Regions from separate parts of the Bradyrhizobium sp. A11 genome, predicted to be linked through region 1. Evidence: predicted binding sites of a transcription regulator. Region 1 holds the regulator's gene; the other holds the start of a gene.
The links. Region 1 encodes LexA, which represses DNA repair genes until DNA is damaged. Its sites were predicted from a motif close to TGTTCNNNNTGTGTTCNG; they were not measured.

Region 1 (10,138 bases):
CGAGAAGCTGCCGGTGCCGTCCAAGCCGCATCAGTACGAGTTCGCGCGCCTGAACCTCACCTACACGCTCCTGTCCAAGCGCGTGCTGACGCAGCTCGTCCGCGACGGCCATGTCGCGGGCTGGGACGATCCGCGCATGCCGACCATGGCCGGGATGCGCCGCCGCGGCGTGCCGCCGGCGGCCTTGCGCGAGTTCGTCAAGCGCATCGGCGTTGCCAAGGCCAACAGCGTCGTCGATGTCGGCATGCTGGAGTTCTGCATTCGCGAGGAGCTGAACCGCACCGCGCAGCGCCGCATGGCGGTCTTGAGGCCGCTCAAGGTCGTGATCGAGAACTACCCGGAAGGACAGACCGAGGAGCTCGAGGCGATCAATCACCCGGATGATCCCAGCGCAGGCACGCGGAAGATCACGTTCGGCCGCGAGCTCTATATCGAGCAGGACGACTTCATGGAGAACCCGCCGAAGAAGTTCTTCCGCCTGTCGCCGGGCAACGAGGTGCGGCTGCGCTACGCCTATTTCGTCAAGTGCACCGGCGTGATCAAGAACGACAAGGGCGAGGTGGTGGAGCTGCGCTGCAGCTACGATCCCGCGACCAAGGGCGGCAACGCGCCCGACGGCCGCAAGGTCAAGGCGACCATGCACTGGCTACCGGCCGCGACGTCGAAGCCTGCGGAAATCCGCATCTACAACCAGCTGTTCGCTAGTCCCAGCCCGGATGCCTCGAACTTCGCGGCCGATCTCAATCCGAACTCGCTGGAGATCCTCGCCGATGCGCGGGTCGAGGCTTCCGTTGCGGACAGCAATGCGACCGAGCCGATGCAGTTCGAGCGCCAGGGCTATTTCGTGCGCGACAAGGACTCGACGCCCGGCAAGCCGGTGTTCTCGCGCACCATCGGCCTGCGCGACACGTTCGCGAAGGAAGTGGCGAAGGGCTGAGGGACCACGATGAGCAACGAAGCCGACGCCATCGCTTCAGCCATCATCGCGAAATGGTGCGCCGGCTTCGCGACGCTCGATGCAGCGGCGCTGTCGTCGCTCTATGCGAAGAACGCATTCTTCTTCGGCTCGAATCCGAAGCTCTATCGGGGCAGGGACGGCGTCGCCGACTATTTCAACGGCCTGCCGCGCTGGCGCCAGCCGCGCGCCATGTTCTCCGACGTGAACGCAGCGCAGGCCGGCCCGGACCTGATCAACATGGCCGCGACCATCGCGTTCGATCTCGCCGGCGAGCGGGACGATCTGGTCGTCAAGATGAGCTGGGTCATCATCCGCGAGGACGGCGACTGGAAGATCGTCAATCACCACGCCTCGTCGCAGGCGCCGCTGATCTGACGCGGCTCCATCGGTTTCGTCATTACGGGCTCGCGACTTCGTCGCGCCCCGGAATGACGACTATAGTACCGTAGGTTGGGTAAAGGCGCAGCGCGCCGCGCCCACCATCTTTCGTCGCGAAACACACGGCATCGTCATTGCCGAGAGAGAACGAACGTGCCTCGTCTGCGTTGGCGTGGGTTCAACAAGGAACCCACCATGCGTAACATCGCAGAGCATATGGAAGTCATCGGCGCCGACGGCGTACATGTCGGCACGGTCGACAAGGTCGAAGGCAACCGCATCAAGCTGACCAAGAAGGACAGCGGCGAGGGCAGCCACAAGGGCCACCATCATTTCATCGACAAGGGCCTCGTCGCCGATGTCGAGGGCAACAAGGTGCGGCTGTCGGCCAAGGCGTCGGTGGCCGTGACGATGGAAGAGGAAAAGTAGGGGGCGCCTTCTCGCGTTCCTGATCTGTACCGCTATTCGCCCGGCCGCACGTTCCGGTAGCTTCAGTGCCAGTCGCGTCGCGTAAGGTGCAGGGGAATGGCGGAGCAGGGCCGGCCAGTACGCGCCCAGGGGATTGCCGGGACGTGGCCGGTCGGCCGCGCCGCACCCGCCGGCGGCCTTGTGCCGGCGGGTTTCGGCATCTGGCCCACGATTGTCGAAACGCTTCGCGGATGGGCCCGCGCCGAGGCCGGTCCCGGACGCCTGCTGCCGTGGGTGCCGGTCGCCTTTGGCGGCGGCATCGCGCTCTATTTTGCCGCCGATCATGAGCCGGTGCTGTGGGTTGTCGCGACGATGGCGGCCGCACTGCTGCTCGGCGCGATCCTGCTGCGGCGGAGCCGGCTGTTCGCGCCCGCTCTCATGATCGCGGCGGTCGCTTCCGGCTTTGCCGGGGCGACCTGGAAGACGGCGCGCGTCACCCATACCGTGCTGGCCAAGCCGCTCTATTCCGTGTCGCTGTCGGGCTTCGTCGAGACGCGCGACATCCGCGAGCGCACCGACCGCTTCGTGCTGCGCGTCACCGCCATGGAGGCGCAGCGCAGCGACGTCAGGCTCGATCGCGTCCGCCTGTCGGTGCGCAAGGGCACCGCGCCCGAGGTCGGCAGCTTCGTTCAGTTGAAAGCGCGGCTGATGCCGCCGCTCTCGCCGGTGCGCCCGGGTAGCTACGACTTCTCGCGGGATATGTTCTTTCAGGGCATCGGCGCCTCCGGCTTCGTGATGGGCGCGATCACGGCTTCGACCCCGCCGGACGCCGGCGGCCTGCGGCTGCGCTACGCCGCCTTCATGCAAGGCCTGCGCGATGCGATCGACGCGCGCATCCGCGCGACGCTCGAGGGCGACAACCGCGCGATCGCGACCGCGCTGCTCACCGGGCGGCGCGATGCGATCTCCGCGCCCGTCAACGACGCGATGTTCATCTCGGGGCTCGGGCACGTTCTCTCCATCTCCGGCTATCACATGGCGGTGGTCGCGGGCGTCGTTTTCTTCGCGGTGCGCGCGCTGCTGGCGTTGATCCCGGGCCTCACCGTCGGGTTCGCCATCAAGAAATGGTCGGCGGCCGCAGCTTTGGTGGCCGCCGCGTTCTATCTGCTGCTCTCGGGTGCCGAGGTCGCAACGCAGCGATCGTTCTTCATGACGGCGGTGGTGCTGATCGCGGTGATGGTCGACCGCCGCGCCATCACCTTCCGCACGCTGGCGGTGGCGGCGCTGATCGTGCTCGCGGTCGCGCCGGAGGCACTGGTGCATCCGAGCTTCCAGATGTCGTTTGCGGCAACGCTCGGTCTGGTGGCGCTGGTGCAGATCGGCATGCCGAACCTGCTGGCCGCGCCCGATCATTCGGCGACCGCACGCGTCGCGCTGTGGGGCGGCCGCGAGATCGCGATGTTGTTCCTGGCCTCGCTGATCGCGGGGCTTGCGACCACGCCCTATGCCGCCTTCCACTTCCATCGCGTCACGCCCTATGGCGTGCTCGCTAATCTCGGGGCGATGCCGGTGGTCTCAGTGCTGGTGATGCCAGCGGGGCTGTTGGGATTGCTCGCAGCGCCGTTCGGGCTCGATGGCGTGTTCTGGTGGCTGATGGGCCTGGGCATCGACTGGATGGTCGCGGTCTCGCGCTGGGTCGCGGCATTGCCGGGCGCGGTCGGCCGCATCCCGGCGTTCGGCATCGCGCCGCTGATCGCCGCGAGCCTCGGCATCATCCTGATGGGTCTGTTGCGCACGCCCTTGCGCTGGTGCGGTGCCGTGGTGCTGCTGGCGTCCATCGCCTGGGGCCTATCGGCACGGCAGCCTGATGTCCTGATTGCCGGGGACGGCGCCAGCGTCGCGGTGCGGGGCGGGGACGGGCGTCTGCACCTGATCAGGGCGGGCAAGGACAGTTTCCTGCTGAAGGAATGGCTGGCGGCCGACGCCGATCCGCGCGATGCCGCCAGCAGCACGTTGGCCGAGGGAGTGTCGTGCGACGAGGCCGGCTGCGTGACGCCGCTCGCCGATGGACGCCTGGTCGCGCTGGCCTCGCGCATCGAAGCGCTGGCGGACGATTGCAGCCGCGCCGCGCTGGTGGTGACGTCGCGGCCCGCGCCGCCCGATTGCGCGGCGATGGTGGTGGATCGGCAGCGGCTCGCTCGCCAGGGCGCGCTGGCGTTGACACGGCATGGCGACGGATTTGCGGTTGAGGCGGTCAAGGCGAGAGGTGCAAACCGCCCCTGGTCGCCGGCAGTCGCCGGCGAGGGCGATTTCGAAGGAGCCCTCATGCCGAAGGCGGCTCCGCGCGTCCGCGACGCAACGCCGTCGGAGGCCGATCTTCAGGCCGAGGACTGAGCTTTGATCAGCCGATCGGCAGGCGCGTGACCGGCGGCCGACTGTCGGCGATGATCTCAGGCTTGTGCTCGCGCTCGCCGACCGGCTGCGTCACCGGCAGCTGCAGCACGGTTGCGCGCTGGCCTTCGACCAGCTGAGTCACCAGCACGTATTTGCCGTCAGGAAATTCGATCGCGTCGTGATGGCGATCGGGAATGTGCGGATCGATCTTGCCGAACTTGCCGACGCGGGAGTTGACGGTGCGCGTCCAGATCCAGCGGTTGTCGTAACGGACGTTGTCGGCGAAGGCGAGCTCCGTCCCCGGCAGCAGGCAGACCGCAACGGAGAGATCGGCTTCGGAGGCGAAGCCGCGCGTCGAGGTGCCGCGGAAGGTTGTCGTGACGATCGTCTCGCCGACTTCGGCGGGACGCGTTGCGACGGCATGCAGGCTGTAGTCACACATCGGGTGCTCCTCATGCGAAGATAGCGACCCGCGTCTCGTCGAGGCGCAGGCCTCAATCAGAGTGGAAGCCTGCAACGCTCTGCTTGGTTATGGGCAAATCTGCGGCTCGCGTCCGCAGCGCGCGATCACATTATCTTTCCCGGATTCGATAGGAACAAACATCGCATCCTTGCATTTGGCCGGCGTATCGGCGCTGCCGGCACGCGCAGGGCTATCGCGTGTGGCGATGGTCACCAGCCGCCTCCACAGCGTCATGGCCGGGCTTGTCCCGGCCATCCACGCCTTCCACGCAGCACAATGAACGTGGATGCCCGGGACAAGCCCGGGCATGACGACCTCTGCAAAATTCAAATGCGATTGCCGAAGCGCGCCCGGCGCTTGATGCTCGGTATCAGTACTTCCGGTAAAGCCCGATCAGCTTGCCCTGAATCTTCACGCGGTTCGGCGGCAGGATGCGCACCTCATAAGCGGCATTGGCCGGCTCGAGTGCGATCGAGGCGCCGCGGCGGCGGAAGCGCTTGAGCGTGGCCTCCTCGTCGTCGATCAGCGCCACCACGATGTCGCCGGTATCGGCGCTCTCGTTGCGCTGGATCAGCGCCATGTCGCCGTCGAGGATGCCGGCTTCCACCATGGAATCGCCGCGCACTTCGAGCGCGTAGTGCTCGCCCGAGCCGAGCATGTCGGGCGGCACGCTGATGGTGTGGCTGCGGGTCTGCAACGCCTCGATCGGCGTGCCGGCCGCGATACGGCCCATCACGGGCACCGCCACCGGCCGCTCACCCTCGTCCATGGAGGGGCTGGAGCTCGTGCGAACCTTGCCGAGATTGCCCTCGATGACGCTCGGCGTGAAGCCGCGCCGGGCGCCGGCGGCAGCCTGGAGCTCGGGCAGCTTGATCACTTCGATGGCGCGTGCGCGGTTGGGCAGGCGGCGGATGAAGCCACGCTCCTCGAGCGCGGTGATCAGGCGGTGGATGCCCGACTTCGAGCGCAGGTCGAGCGCATCCTTCATCTCGTCGAAGGAGGGCGGCACACCGCTTTCCTTCAAACGTTCGCTGATGAACCTCAGAAGCTCGTATTGTTTGCGAGTTAACATCTCGACCAAAGTCCCCCGGTTGATGTCGTTCGATTCCGAGACGATGAGTTCAGCGATAAGTCGCTACATGCTCGAAACAAATCATGAACGGACACTATATGTTCGATACATGTTCCGCAACTGCTTAATTTACCGTGAACGGCGGCGATCTCGCGGAATGCGTGTGGCCGTGCACTCAGACGGGGAGACGCAGCACCTCGCAAGGGCTGCCCGCCTCGGCCTTCGGCGCGAACGGTGCGCGCACGAGAAGTACCTGTGCCGCAGCAAGATTCGCAAGCAGAGAGGAATCCTGATGGCTGACGGGAACGGCGACTTGCGCACCATCGTCGCGCAGTTCCAGGCGCGCGCGCAGATAATCCTCGCGCTGGTCGTTGGCGCCGAGATCCTTGCCCAGCACGGCGCGCTCGCGGCGATGATGAATCACTGAACGGCCCGACAAGGCGCGAATCAACGGCACCATGAACAGGAATGCGCACACGTAGGACGACACGGGATTGCCGGGCAGGCCGATCACGCGCATCGCTCCGAGCCGTCCGTGCATCATCGGCTTGCCGGGCCGGATCGCGATCTTCCAGAACGCCATCGAGATGCCTTCGCCCCGCAGCGCCTGCTGGACCAGATCATGGTCGCCGACCGATGCGCCGCCGGTCGTGATCAGGATGTCAGCACCGCACTCGCGGGCGCGGCGGATACCGGCGGAGGTGGCCTGCAGCGTGTCGGCGGCGACACCGAGGTCGATGGTCTCGGCGCCCTCGCTGCGGGCGAGCGCGTGCAGGGCGTAGCCGTTGGAATAGACGATCTGGCCGTGCCCGGGCGTGGTGCCCGGCCTCACCAGCTCGTCGCCGGTGGCGAGGATCGCAACCTTGGGACGGCTGCATACCGCGAGGTCGGGATGATTCATCGCCGCTGCAAGCGCGAGATCGCGCTCCGTCAGGCGGGTTCCCTTGCGCAGGAGCACGTCACCCTCGCGGAAATCGACGCCGGCCGGGCGGACGTGCCGTCCGGCGATCGCGGCTTCCTTGATGGTGACGCTGTTGCCGTCCGCGACAGTGTCCTCCTGGATCACGACCGCGTCCGCTCCGTCCGGGATGACGCCGCCGGTGAAGATCCGCACGGCTTCGCCGGCGCCAACCGCTCTCGTGAAAGGACGGCCGGCTGCGATCTCGCCGATCACCGTCAGCCGGGAATCGACCGTTGCCGCATCGGCCGCGCGCACGGCGTAGCCGTCCATCGCCGACATCGCCTGCGGCGGCTGCGTGCGGCGCGCCGCGACGTCATGCGCGAGCACGCGGTGATAGGCCTCGTCGAGCGAAACCATCTGTTCAGGCAGCGGCTCTGCACCTGCCAGCACCGCAGCAAGGGCGTCGGAAACCGGCATCAGGGCCACGGGCGAAACTCCTGCTCGCACATCGTTCAATGGGGCGGCGAGAGTTCTAGCTGACTGCAGACGCGAGGCAAAGCAGCACGCAGGATGATCTATCCTGCGTGCTCTCCGAGATCGAGCAAGTGCAAGTTCGCACACGTGATTCTAAAGGCGAAACGGCCGGCATGACCCTGGCCAACACTGAGCTGGCCAGCGCGCCCCGCTCATGTGTTCAAGGTGCCGTGGGATCGTCCGGGCTGATGTCCCATGCGACGTCGGGAGGTTTGGGGCCTTGGTCCTTGTCGGGGAGCGGATCGGCCTGCGATTTCAGGTCCGCAGCCTTGCTGATCAGCTTGGCGGAAAGCTCGGAATCCGAGGTGGTTCTGGCGAACTCAAGCAACAGAGAGGCTTGCTTGGTGAGGTAGGTTTTGCCCAGCACGTCGATCAGTCCCAATGTAGAAGTCCCAACGGACTCATGAGTCCGAAGGGTGGTATTCCGTTCCGGGAACTCTGTATAAAAATGCACAAAGGGGGCGGGTTCCACAGATTTTGTTTAGTTCCGGACGCGGTTTGCAGTGGGCTCCTTCTGATCAGGGGCCGGGATCAAATGCCCAACGCCTTCAATGCGTTCCCGACGTCGCGCGGCGATGTCACGTGCACCGCCGTCAATCCGCGCGCCCGCGCGCCCTCGATGTTCTCTTCGAGATCGTCGAAGAACACGATGCGCTCGGCCGGCACGCCGATCGCCGCGACGACATGGTCGAAAGCGTCTGCGTCCGGTTTGCGCAGGCCGATGCTGGATGACAGGTACAACTCGCGGAAATGGCCGAGCAGATCGGCATATTCCTTCGAGAAATAATCAACATGCGGCCGATTGGTGTTGGAGAAGGCGTAGAGCGGCATCTGCTTTGCCGCACGCGGCAACAGCTCGGCGATCTCAGGCATCTCGCCGGCGAAGATCGCGTTCCAGCCCTCCAGGAACTGGGCGTCCGAGATGCCGATGCCCAGTGAAGCGCGTAACGAGGCGAAATAGTCCGCGTCGCTGATCTTGCCGACCTCGTGCAGCCGGTAGGCCTCGTCGCGCACATAGCGCGCGACGATGCTTTCGGGCTGGCAGCCGGCGTGCCCCGCCCAGCAGGCGATCGCCTTGGAGAAGTCGATGTCGAGCACCACGCGCCCGAGATCGAACAGAAGCGCATCCGCGCTGCCGGGAGAGAGCGATGTCATTGCGTCCTTTTCACCTCAGGGTCGGCAGGAATCCGCAGGTCAGTAACGATAAGGCTCGTGGTCGAACAGCGGGAACGCGCTGAACACGCTCGGCGCGTTGGTGGCGGTCGCCGGATGCAGGCAGGATTTGTCGATCTCGGCAAACGAGGTGGCACCCAACAGGCCGAGGCAGCGCAGCACCTCGTCCTCCAACAGCTCCAGCATCCGCGTGATGCCGGCTTCGCCTGAGGCCGCCAGCGCCCAGCATTGCAGCCGGCCGATGCCGACGAGATCTGCGCCTGCCGCAATCGCCTTGACGATGTCGGTGCCGCGACAGATGCCGCCGTCGACCATGATCTTGGCGCGGCCCTTCACGGCCTCGACGATCTCGGGCAGCACATGCATGGCACCGCGGCCATGGTCGAGCTGGCGGCCGCCATGGTTGGAGACGTAGATCCATTCGACGCCGTGATCGACCGCGATCAGGGCGTCCTCGGCGGTGGCGATGCCCTTCAGGATCAGCGGGATCTTGTACCTGTCCTTGATCATCTTCACGGTCCGCCACTCCAGACCCTTCTGGTAATCGCCACCGGTGGCGCGCAGGCGGCTTTCGCGAACATAGCGCTTGGCGATGTCACGTTCGCGACGGCTGTAATGGGCGGTGTCGACGGTCAGGCAGAACGCGGCGTAGCCGTTCTTCTCGCTCCGGCTGACGACATCGGCGACGAAAGCATCGTCGCCGCGGACATAGAGCTGGTAGAGCCGGAGCGCGTCGGGCGCCGCCTCGGCGGTCTTCTCCAGGCCGGGCTCGGACACCGAGCTCAGCATGTGCGCCGCACCGAAGCTGCCGGCACCGCGCGCGACGCTCGCCGCACCATCCGGATCGAAGATTTCGAGCGCACCGACGGGCGCGAGCACCACCGGAAGACGCATCCTGCGGCCGAATTGCTGAACCGAGCCATCCACCTTGCGGACGTCGCGCAGCACCCGGGGGCGAAAAGCGATCTCGTCCAGCGCCATGCGGTTGCGGCGCATCGTGGTCTCGGTCTCGGCGGCGCCGACGATGTAGTCCCAGGCGTTCTGGTTGAGGTTGGCCCGCGCTTTCCGGATGAATTCGTGCAGGTTCTGGAACGGCTCGTCGCTGGCGCCGAGTTCGACGTTCCGTTCCGCCCGGATGCCGGGTGCTTCGTTCATTGTTATCCTCCCGAGAATTTGAACCCTTGTCTCATCGCCTAACCCGTCCAGCCCTGCAAAACTATCCTAGATTTGCATGGCTGCGAGGCGCGGACCGGCCTACGATTCCGCTTGCAGGTAGGCCAGTCCTGCAACGTTGCCAAAAGTTTAGGTCCGGGCGAAGCGATTTCTGCGGCGTACCCGTCGGCGTGGTATCCCGGCCTTGAAGAAACCAGATTGGTATTGTGAGAAGCGAGCTGGATCGCCAATTGCATGGCGTCTCCCATGTCTCACGAGACGAGCTCAAAGAACCGCCAAAGCAAGAAGGCAAGCCCATCCATGCGGAAATCCCTGCTGTTCCCTCTGGGCGCGCTCACCGGAGCGTGTCTCACCCTTCTTGTGGCCAGTCCGCACGGCGGTGTCTGGGCGGCACGGGCGGCGGCGAGCGCGGACGACGCCTATTCCCAGCTCAATTTGTTCGGCACGGTGTTCGAGCGCGTGAAGGCGAGCTATGTCGAGAAGCCCGACAATGCCAAACTGATCGAGGGCGCAATCACCGGCATGGTGACCTCGCTCGATCCGCATTCGCGCTACATGAATGCCAAGGCCTGGACCGAGATGCAGGAGACCACCTCCGGCGAGTTCGGCGGCCTCGGCATCGAGGTCACGATGGAGGACGGCCTCGTCAAGGTGGTCTCGCCGATCGACGATACGCCCGCCTCG
Region 2 (10,138 bases), 3.1 Mb from region 1:
CGCATGAACCGGCTCTATGGCACCACGCGGCGCGTCGATCCGATCAACGGCGCACCCGGCGATTTCGGCTTCATCATCGACTGAGGCGAACGGTTTGGGGACCGCGGCAAGGAATGGGGCAAGGAACGGTGCAAGAGGGGACCGGGCGATGACGACAACATCTGCCGATCGACGTCGCAGCTTTGGGATCGCGCTGGCATTGACCGGGCTGTCCGTCATGCTCGGCGCCTGCAACACCAGCGGCGACATCACTCAGACGGTACCGACCGACTACCGCCAGCGTCATCCGATCGCGGTGCAGGAGGGCAGGAAGTCGATCGTGATCTTCGTCGGCACGGCGCGCGGCGGCCTGTCGGCCGCGCAGCATTCGGATGTCGCCGGCATTGCGCGGGACTGGATGCGCGAAGGCACCGGCTCCGTCGTCGTCGACGTCCCCGTTGACAGCGCAAATTCACGCGCGGCGGCCGCGACCTATCGTGAGATCCGCTCGGTGCTCACATCCGGCGGCGTGCCGGCGCGCGCCATCGTGCAGCATCCTTATCGCCCTGAAGACCCCGGGCTGCTGCCCACCATCCGCCTCAGCTACTCGAAGATCACCGCGGTCGCGGGTCCCTGCGGTCTGTGGCCGGAAGACATCGGTCCCTCCATCCTCGATCCCGGCTACAACGAGAACCGGCCCTATTTCAATCTAGGCTGCGCCAGCCAGCGCAACCTCGCGGCGATGATCGACAATCCCGCCGACCTCGAGCAGCCGCGATCCGAGACGCCGGCCTACACCGCGCGGCGCGACATCGCCTTCGAGCGCTATCGCAAGGGCACCGCGGTTTCGACACCCAATCCCGACGCCGACAAGGCCAAGCTCAGCGATACCGGCAAATGACACGGCTCCACGACGAAGATTCGGACGACCTAGGGCACCCCGAGGAACACATTGCGCCGGTTCCTCGCATCTCCGTGCAGGCCTTTTGCGAGACCGAGCAGACGCTCCAAGCGGTGACCGCGGCGGGGCAGGACCGCCGGCTCGCCAAGGCGCACCTCACCGCCAAGGACGGCGGCCTTGCCGCGGCGATCGAAGTCTATGAATCGATGCCGACGCCGAACGTGATCGTGATCGAATCCGACGGCACGCGCGACATCCTCGAGGGATTGGACGACCTCGCCGGCGTCTGCGACCCAGGCACCCGCGTGGTCGTGATCGGCAATCCCAACGACACGGCGCCCTATCGCGAGTTGGTACGCCGCGGCGTCAACGATTATGTAATCGGACCGGTCGAGACCCTCGACGTCGTCCGCTCGATCTGCAGCCTGTTCTCGGCCTCCGAGGCTATCATCACCGGCCGCGTCATCGCAGTGGTCGGCGCCAAGGGCGGCGTCGGCGCCTCCACCGTCGCGCACAACGTGGCCTGGACCATCGCCCGCGACCTTTCGCTCGATTCGGTCGTGATCGACCTCGACCTCGCCTTCGGCACTGCGAGCCTCGACTACAACCAGGATCCGGTCCAGGGCATCGCCAACGCGGTGCTGTCGCAGGACCGCCCGGACACGGCGCTGATGGAGCGCCTGCTCGCCAAATGCACCGAGCGCCTCAGCCTGCTCGCTGCGCCTGCCTCTCTCGACCGCGTCTACGATTTCGGCGCCGAAGCATTCGATGCCGTGTTCGACACGCTGCGCATGACCACGCCCTGCATCGTGCTCGACGTTCCCCATCAATGGTCCGGCTGGACGCGTCGCGCGCTGGTGAACGCCGACGACATCGTGATCGTCGCCGAGCCCGATCTCGCCAATTTGCGCAACACCAAGAACATGCTGACCGTGCTGAAGGCGGCACGACCGAACGACCGGCCGCCGCTGTACTGCATCAACCAGGTCGGCATGCACAAGCGCGCGGAGATCGACGTCAAGGCCTTCGCCAAGACCATGGAGAGCCAGCCGATCGCCGTGATCCCGTTCGATTCGAAGCTGTTCTCGACCGCGGCCAATAACGGCCAGATGATCGCGGAAGTCGCCAAGAACCACCGCACCGCTGCGCTGTTTCAGACCATGGCGAACCGCCTCGCCGGTCGCGGCGAGGTGAAGAAGCCGAAGCGCTCGCTGCTGGAGCCGCTGCTGAAGAAGCTGAAGGGCCGGTCGGGTCGCCCATCGGCTCCGCACCGCAAGGCGTCGTGATCGAGATAGCGTTTTCGCCTCGCGAGGACGCGACGAGCAGGAATGCAGTCGGCTGGCGGGTTACTTCTCGGCCTGCTGCTGCTTCTTCGCCAGCATTTGCCGCAGCGCCGTGACTTTGGCCGCCGCCTGGTCCGGCGGCAGATCTGCCTTGACCAGGATTTCAGCCTCGGCCTGGCGGCCCTGCAATCCCAGCACGAGCGCGAGGTTGGCACGAATCCGCGAATCGTTCTGATTGCGCTGATGGGCGCGGCCGAGCACCTGTTCGGCCCGCGGCAGATTGTTCTGGAGCATGTAGGACAGGCCGAGATTGGACAGCACCTGCGGCTCGTCGGGCACGATCTTCAGGGCGCTCGCGTAATATTGCTGCGCCTCCTCGTGGCGGCCGAGCTGATCGAGCGCCGCGCCTTGCGCCGACAGGATGCGCCAGTCGGGATCCTCGGGCGAATGCGCGCGGCTGAGGACGTCGAAGGCCTGCTGGAAATTGCCGCTGTCGGCGAGCGCGCGGCCATAGCCGGCGAGCAGCGCCTTGTTGCTGGGATGGGCGAGCACCGCCTGCTCCAGCACCGCGACCGCCTGGGCGCGCTGGCCGGTCTCGCGCAGTGCCTTGCCGTATTCGATCGCCATTGCGGGATCGCCGGGCTTGGCGCGGTAACGCGCGCGCAAGGCGTCCATGTCCGGCTTGGGATCGGCCTTGGCGGCCGTTTCCGACCTGATGCCGAGCGCGCCGGTGACATCCTCGACGCCGGCGGTCTGGCAGCCGCCGAGGACGAGCACCAGCAGTGCGGGAGACAGCAATCTCGCCGGCGGAAAGGCGAGAGACGAACGCTTGGACATACTCTGATCACTCGGCAACCGATCAGAGATGCTTACCGATTAACGCTAAAGTCCCGTTAAGGACGCGGGCCCCCGCCTCTCAGTCGACGAATTCAGCGCCGAATTCGCAGCCGATGCGCCAGCGCAGACGGCATTGCCGGGAATAATCCGGCGCAAAGATGATGGTGAATTGCGGCGGCACTTCCAGAAACTCCGCCACCACTTTCACGCCACCATCCGAAATATCGGTGATCGTGCAGTCCCGCGGCAGCGAGCCCGCGCCAAAATGGATCTTGGCGAGGCGGCTGCACACCCGACGTTCGCTTCTGCGGCGATTTGCAAGCATTTGAATTGTTCACCCGTTAGACCACGGCCCATCCCGCAGCCCCAGGAGTAGCGGACATTCGTTGGAATGTGCTGAGGGCAGAAGCTCGCATTCGAAGCGTAGTCTCGAACTGGCGTTTACGATCGATTAGGGCTTGTCCGCGCCCGCGGGATGTTCCTGTATTGTTCTTGCGTAAAGAGCGGCGCTCTGCTACCCCTAATTGCACGAAAGGGGCAGGCTGGTTTGAGCATGGTGCAGCGGGTTTCCACCGTCGCCTTTGAGGGGATCGAGGCCCGCGCGGTCGACGTGCAGGTCCAGGTCGCCCCCGGCCTGCCGGCCTTCGCCATCGTCGGCCTGCCGGACAAGGCGGTGTCGGAGGCGCGCGAGCGGGTGCGCTCGGCGCTGATCGCCTCGGGGCTGGCGCTGCCGGCGCGGCGGATCATCGTCAATCTGGCGCCGGCCGACCTGCCCAAGGAGGGCAGCCATTACGACCTGCCGATCGCGCTCGGCCTGATGGCGGCGATCGGGGCGATCCCGCCGGATGCGCTGACCGGCTTCACCGTTCTCGGCGAGCTTGGCCTTGACGGCTCGATCGCGCCGGTGGCCGGCGTCCTTCCCGCCGCGATCGGCGCCAATGCACGCGAGGAGGGGCTGATCTGCCCGGCGGCATGCGGCTCCGAAGCGGCCTGGGCGAGCCCGGACATCCAGATCATCGCAGCCAGCTCGCTGATCCAGATCGCCAACCATTTCAAGGGCACGCAGGTGCTGTCGCGGCCCTCGCCGAAGGTGCACGAAGCCGCGGCGTCCACGCTCGACCTGCGCGACATCAAGGGTCAGGAAAGCGCCAAGCGGGCGCTGGAGATCGCGGCCGCCGGCGGACATCATCTGCTCATGATCGGCGCGCCCGGCGCCGGCAAGTCGATGCTGGCCGCACGGCTGCCCTCGATCCTGCCGCCGCTGTCCCCGGGCGAGCTGCTCGAGGTCTCGATGATCGCCTCCGTTGCCGGCGAGATCGAAGGCGGCGCGCTGACGGCGCGGCGGCCGTTCCGCTCGCCGCATCATTCCGCCAGCATGGCCGCGCTCACCGGCGGCGGCATGCGCGCCAAGCCCGGCGAGATCTCGCTGGCGCATCAGGGCGTGCTGTTCCTCGACGAGCTGCCCGAATTCGATCCGCGCGTGCTGGATTCGCTGCGCCAGCCGCTGGAGAACGGCGAGGTCGCGGTGTCGCGCGCCAATCATCGCGTCACCTACCCTGCCCGCTTCATGCTGGTCGCGGCGATGAATCCATGTCGGTGCGGCAATGCGTTCGAGCCCGGCTATGCCTGCAAGCGCGGCCGCATCGACCGCTGCACTGGCGATTACCAGGCGCGCATCTCAGGCCCGCTGATGGACCGCATCGATCTGCGCATCGAGGTCCCGGCGGTGACCGCGGCGGACCTGATCCTGCCGCCGCCGGCGGAGGGCTCCGCCGAGGTCGCCGCGCGCGTGGCAGCGGCGCGCGACATCCAGCTGGCGCGCTATGCCGATGCAGGGCTGCCCCATGTTCGCACCAACGCCGAGGCGCCCCCCTCGGTGCTGGAGGAGATCGCCAAGCCGGATGCGCAAGGCGCCAAACTGTTGCGCGACGCCGCCGAGACCATGCGGCTGTCGGCGCGCGGCTATCACCGCGTGCTGCGGGTGGCGCGCACGCTGGCCGACCTCGACCATGCCGACAAGATCGGCCGGCTGCATCTTGCCGAAGCACTGTCCTATCGCGCACTCGCGGAGGATGTGCGGCAGATGGCTTGATGATACCGCGTGTCAACCCGGCGGTAACGAGTTTCCTTTACGCTCTGCAAACCATAGGGCCCGCTGATTTCGGCTGCGAGTTCCCCCGAGGGCCCGGCGAGTAGAGTGTCATGTTGCGTTTCAAGATCCTGGCCTCCGTTATTCCCCTGCTGGCGGCGGCGGTGTTTGCCCGGGCCGAGATCGGATCGGTCTCGCATCCCTGCATCGCCGTGGGCGAGACCTCGGTCGAGCTGACCTCGCTGTTCTGGACCGCCGGCGTGCATGTCGCCTTCACCGAAGATCCCACGCGCGCCACAGTCCGGGTTCAGGTCACCGAGGATTCCGACGCCGCGGACTTCGCACTGGTCGACGACGGCCTCGGGTCCGAGCCGGAGACCTGTCAGGCCAATCCCTCGACGCGCCTCGTCTCGATCGCCGCTCAGCCCGTCGATGGCGGCGAGGTGATCTATCTCTCAAGCGAAGGGCCGGCGGACTACCGCATCTATGTGCGCTCGAAGTCGGTGTCGCTGCGCGAGGCGGCGGCGCTGATCGTCGGCGCCCGCGGCAGCCATCGCCATCTCCAGGCCGCCTCGCTCTGAAGCGTTAACACTTCGTCAACCCTGTTCGGAGGCGGAGCCGAAGCCTCAAACTGTTCGCAAGGTGGACGCGACATCGTCGCATGCGGCGGCGGGTTTCAGACAAGGGTCGGTGGCGATGGGTCGGACGTTCCGGATCAAGGTGCGCATGCGCCGTTTCAGGCGGCAGCACCCCCGCATCGCCTTCGCGATCCGCTCCTTCATGATCTTCTCGGCGACCTTCGGCGGCGCCTATGGATTCGTGTCCGGCAGCCGGTCCGACACCTCCGGCTACGATCCCCACACCTTTGCGATCGGCGCGAGCTTCCTGTTCGCGCTCGCCTGCCTCGGGCTTGCGACGCTGAGCATGCGCCTGCGCTTCGTGGGCAAGCGGCTGCGGACGCTTGCCGCCCACAACGAAGCCCTGATCGACCGCAATTGGGAGCTGAAGGAAGCGGAAGAACGCGCCCGCAGCCTGTTCGAGCAGCAGGGCGACCTCATCGTGCTGCGCGACACCGATGGCCGCATCACTTTCGCCAACGAGGCCTATTGCGCGCTCGCGGGACAGACGCGCGCCGCGCTGGTCGGCACGCGTTTCGATTTCGACGTGCTGGAGCAGGGCGACAGCGCGCGGGAGAGCAACGGTACGCGGATCCACGATCAGAAGATCGCAACCCCGATCGGCGCGCGCTGGATTGCCTGGCGCGAGGGTTACGTTCGCCTCGATGCCGGCCAGCCCGCCGAATTGCAGAGCGTGGGGCGCGACGTCACCGATCGCACCGAAACCGAACGCGCCTTGTCCGAGGCGCGCGACCAGGCCGACGCCGCCAACCGGGCCAAATCGCGTTTCCTGGCGATGGCCTCGCACGAGATCCGCACGCCGCTCAACGGCATCATCGGCATGGGCGGCCTCCTGCTCGACACCCATCTGACGCCGGAGCAGGCGACCTATGCCAAGGCGGTCAAGACCTCCGGCGAAGCCTTGATGGCGCTGATCGAGGAATTGCTCGACTATTCCAAGATCGAGGCCGGCAAGCTCGATCTCGAGCAGCGTCCCTTCGCGCTCTCGGTCCTGATCGAGGAGATCACCGAACTGCTGGCTCCGCGCGCGCAGGCGAAGTCGCTCGAGATCGCCGCCTATGTCGACGAGCGCCTGCCGCTGGAGGTGGTCGGCGACGCCGCGCGGCTGCGCCAGGTGCTGCTCAACCTCGCGGGCAACGCCATCAAGTTCACCGCTCAAGGCGGCGTCGCGCTGATCGTCGAGCCCGGCATCTGGCCGAACGAGATCAGCTTCCTGGTCCGCGACACCGGAATCGGCATCGCGCCGGAGGCACGGCAGCGGATCTTCCGCGAATTCGAGCAGGCCGACGAGCGCGTCGCCCGCACCTATGGCGGCACTGGGCTCGGCCTTGCCATCAGCGAGCGCATCGTCAAGCGCATGGGCGGCCGCATCACGCTCGAAAGCGCGCCGGGCAAGGGCTCGACCTTCGAGATCGCAGTGCCGCTTCCGGCCCCGCAAGCCAGCGCGGGACAGACGGCCTTTCCGAGCCCCGACCTTGCCGGCAGATCGATCCTCCTCGTCGCCGACGGCATCGAAGCCGCGCTGATCGCGCGGCGCCTGGAGCGCTGGGGCGGCCAGACCTGTCTGGTTGCGGACGCGGCGGTTGCCGAAGCGCTGCTGCCGGAACGCTCATGGCACGCGGTGCTGATCGATCGCGCGATCGGTCCTGCGATGGCCGACCATCTGGGTGAAATGGCCCGCGCACATGCGCTGCAGCGCCTCGTGCTGCTGACGTCGAGCTCGCGCCACGAAGAGCTGTCGCCGGCCTTCACCGGATTCCTGGTGAAGCCGCTGCGGGCGGCCTCGCTCGCCGCGCGTCTTACGCTGACGCCGGAGATCGCATCGCCCGAGCTCGCGCCGGAACCGGCGGCTGAAGCTGCCGGCGCCACACAAGCGAAGGGCCTCTCGATTCTCGTCGCCGAGGACAACGAGATCAACGCGCTGCTGATGCGCTCGCTGCTGACGAAACTCGGCCACCGCGTCGTCATCGCCGTCCACGGCGAGGCCGCGCTGGAATCGTGGCTCGCCGCTTCGTCGGCCGGCACGCCCTACGATCTCGTGCTGATGGATATCCAGATGCCGCAGCTCGACGGCATCGAGGCGACGAAGCGTATCCGCGCGCATGAGGCCGCCGCGGGCAGCCATCACACCCCGATCCTCGCGCTCACCGCCAATACGCTGGTGGAGGACCGCTATGCCTGCTTCGAGGCGGGCATGACCGGATTTCTGATCAAGCCGCTCGATCGCGACAAGCTCGACGAAGCGCTGGCAGGCCTCGCGGCATCACAACGGCTGCCGGTCTGATCGGGAACCCGGCGGGAACCCGGGTCGGGCCGGCAATCGACAATTGAAATCGACCGCGTTGCGCGTCACCATCCTCGGGGGCTATTTTTGCAATAGAGGATTTTGCGCATGAACGTGCTTTGCCGCCTCGCATTGATTGTTGTTCTCGCCGGTTTCTCCCGACACGCCGCGGCCGATACGCCGGAGCTCGTCGCCTCGCTCAAGCAAGGCGGCTTCGTGCTGATCTTTCGGCACACCGCCACCGACGACAGCCAAAAGGATATCTATCCGTTCAAGTTCGACGATATGAGCGCCCAGCGTCAGCTCAGCGACAAGGGCAGGGACATGGCGCGCCAGATCGGGGCGGCGGTCAAGGAACTCGCGGTCCCCGTCGGCGATGTCTACACCAGCCGGCTGAACCGCGCGATCGAGGCCGGCAAGCTGATCTCCGGCCGCGAGGTCAAGCCGGTCGATGCGTTGACGGACAGCAGCAATGCCAGCGCGTCGGGAATGGCAAACCCGACCGGCGCCAATGCAAAGGCCGGCCAAGCCGTGCGTCAGCTCGTGGATGCGCCGCCGAAGGCGGGCACCAACACGTTTCTGGTCACTCACAAGACCAACATCGCCGATGCCTTTGGCAAGGAGGCCGGCAACGTCGAGGAAGGCGAGGCCTTCGTCTACAAGACCAACGGCTCCGGGCCTGCCGCCTTCGCGGGGCGCATCAAGATCGCGGATTGGACTGCGAAGAGCGGTAAGTGACGGACTGACACACAATCCGCCGCCGGCGCGACGGCGGCGGGACGGGACTTGCCGCTCCGTCACGATCCTGTGCTACCAACGTGCCGTAGGTGCGACTGGAGGCCGGCGACACGTGAGAACATCGGAAGACCGCTCATTCCTCGTCTGGCTCGGCGTCATCACCCTCGCGTTCGGATGGCTGCTCTGGCCGTTCTCCGGCGCCTTGCTGTGGGCCACGCTGCTGGCGATCATCTTCGCACCGGTCTATCGCCGCTTCCTGGAAGGGCTTCCGGAATGGCGCAACCTTGCCGCGCTTTCCACCGTCATCGTGGTGGTCGTCCTGGTCCTGATCCCGGTCGGGATCGTGATCGCTTCGCTCGTCGACCAGGGCGGCGAGCTATATCAGCGCGTTCAGGACGGCGAGATCAATCTGGCTCATCCCCTGCAGCAACTGAAAGCCGCGCTGCCGGGCTGGGCCGCGTCCATCTCGGATCGACTGGCCGGCATTGATTTCTCGGCGCTGAAAGAACGCCTGTCCGGCCTGGTGGTCCCGGCCGGCCAGCAGCTGGCCGGGCATGCGATCAACATCGGCCAGCTGACGCTGGAGTTCGTCGCGAGCCTGCTGGTGATGCTGTATCTGCTGTTCTTTTTCCTGCGCGACGGCGAGGAGCTGAACCTGCGCATCCGCGGCGCACTGCCGCTGCGCGCGGGCCAAACCGCCGAGATTCTGGACGCGTTCATCCTGGCGGTTCGCGGGACCATCAAGGGGATCATATTGGTTGCGCTGATCCAGGGCGCGCTTGGCGGGCTGATCTTCTGGCTGCTCGGCCTGACTGCGCCGCTGCTGGCCGGCGCCATCATGGCGCTGCTGTCGCTTCTGCCCGTGCTCGGCTCCGCGCTGGTCTGGGTTCCGGCCGGCCTCTATTTGCTGGTGTCAGGCGCCGTGACCAAGGGAATCATCCTGCTCGCTTTCGGGACCTTCGTCATCGGCCTCGCCGATAATTTTCTGCGCCCTGTCCTGGTCGGCCAGTCGATCCGAATGCCGAGCTATGTCGTGCTGCTGGCGACGCTGGGCGGTCTTGCGACCTTCGGAGCCAACGGTTTCGTCATCGGCCCGCTCGTCGCCGCCATGTTCCTGACGGCGTGGAGTATCTACGGCGGCTCGAAAGAACGATTGAAGTTCCGGGAATGAACTGTCACGCGGCGTAAGCAACGAACCGCGGCGCGGAGAGCTTGTCCGGCTTCACCTGGCTTGCCTTGAAGACCGTATCGGCCTGGGCAGCGCGCTTGCAATGCGGGCACACGAAGAGATGCGCGATGATCGGAACCGGCTCGTCCGCGAGCAGTTCTGAGCGGAACCATTTCATCTCGATATGGCAGTCCGGGCAGCTCGGCGCTTCGAGCAGCTCG

Region 2: the regulator LexA is predicted to act here: its motif matches at 3,477-3,494, upstream of WI560_RS00095 (YifB family Mg chelatase-like AAA ATPase).

Annotation. Positions count from the first base shown of each region.
Region 1 is NZ_CP149509.1:3,114,369-3,124,506, forward strand. Features, by position in the region: gene WI560_RS14340 (glutamine--tRNA ligase/YqeY domain fusion protein) at 1-937, shown strand, start outside; gene WI560_RS14345 (nuclear transport factor 2 family protein) at 947-1,333, shown strand; gene WI560_RS14350 (DUF2171 domain-containing protein) at 1,532-1,765, shown strand; gene WI560_RS14355 (ComEC/Rec2 family competence protein) at 1,862-4,138, shown strand; gene WI560_RS14360 (hypothetical protein) at 4,146-4,580, opposite strand; gene WI560_RS14365 (hypothetical protein) at 4,668-4,814, opposite strand; gene lexA (transcriptional repressor LexA) at 4,972-5,673, opposite strand; gene glp (gephyrin-like molybdotransferase Glp) at 5,849-7,060, opposite strand; gene WI560_RS14380 (hypothetical protein) at 7,269-7,475, opposite strand; gene WI560_RS14385 (HAD family hydrolase) at 7,640-8,263, opposite strand; gene WI560_RS14390 (alpha-hydroxy acid oxidase) at 8,303-9,436, opposite strand; gene WI560_RS14395 (S41 family peptidase) at 9,755-10,138, shown strand, end outside.
Region 2 is NZ_CP149509.1:10,147-20,284, reverse strand. Features, by position in the region: gene WI560_RS00120 (type II and III secretion system protein family protein) at 1-84, shown strand, start outside; gene WI560_RS00115 (CpaD family pilus assembly protein) at 149-880, shown strand; gene WI560_RS00110 (CpaE family protein) at 877-2,166, shown strand; gene WI560_RS00105 (tetratricopeptide repeat protein) at 2,227-3,000, opposite strand; gene WI560_RS00100 (PilZ domain-containing protein) at 3,080-3,325, opposite strand; gene WI560_RS00095 (YifB family Mg chelatase-like AAA ATPase) at 3,554-5,092, shown strand; gene WI560_RS00090 (hypothetical protein) at 5,203-5,670, shown strand; gene WI560_RS00085 (ATP-binding protein) at 5,786-8,011, shown strand; gene WI560_RS00080 (histidine phosphatase family protein) at 8,120-8,749, shown strand; gene WI560_RS00075 (AI-2E family transporter) at 8,862-9,920, shown strand; gene WI560_RS00070 (hypothetical protein) at 9,925-10,138, opposite strand, start outside.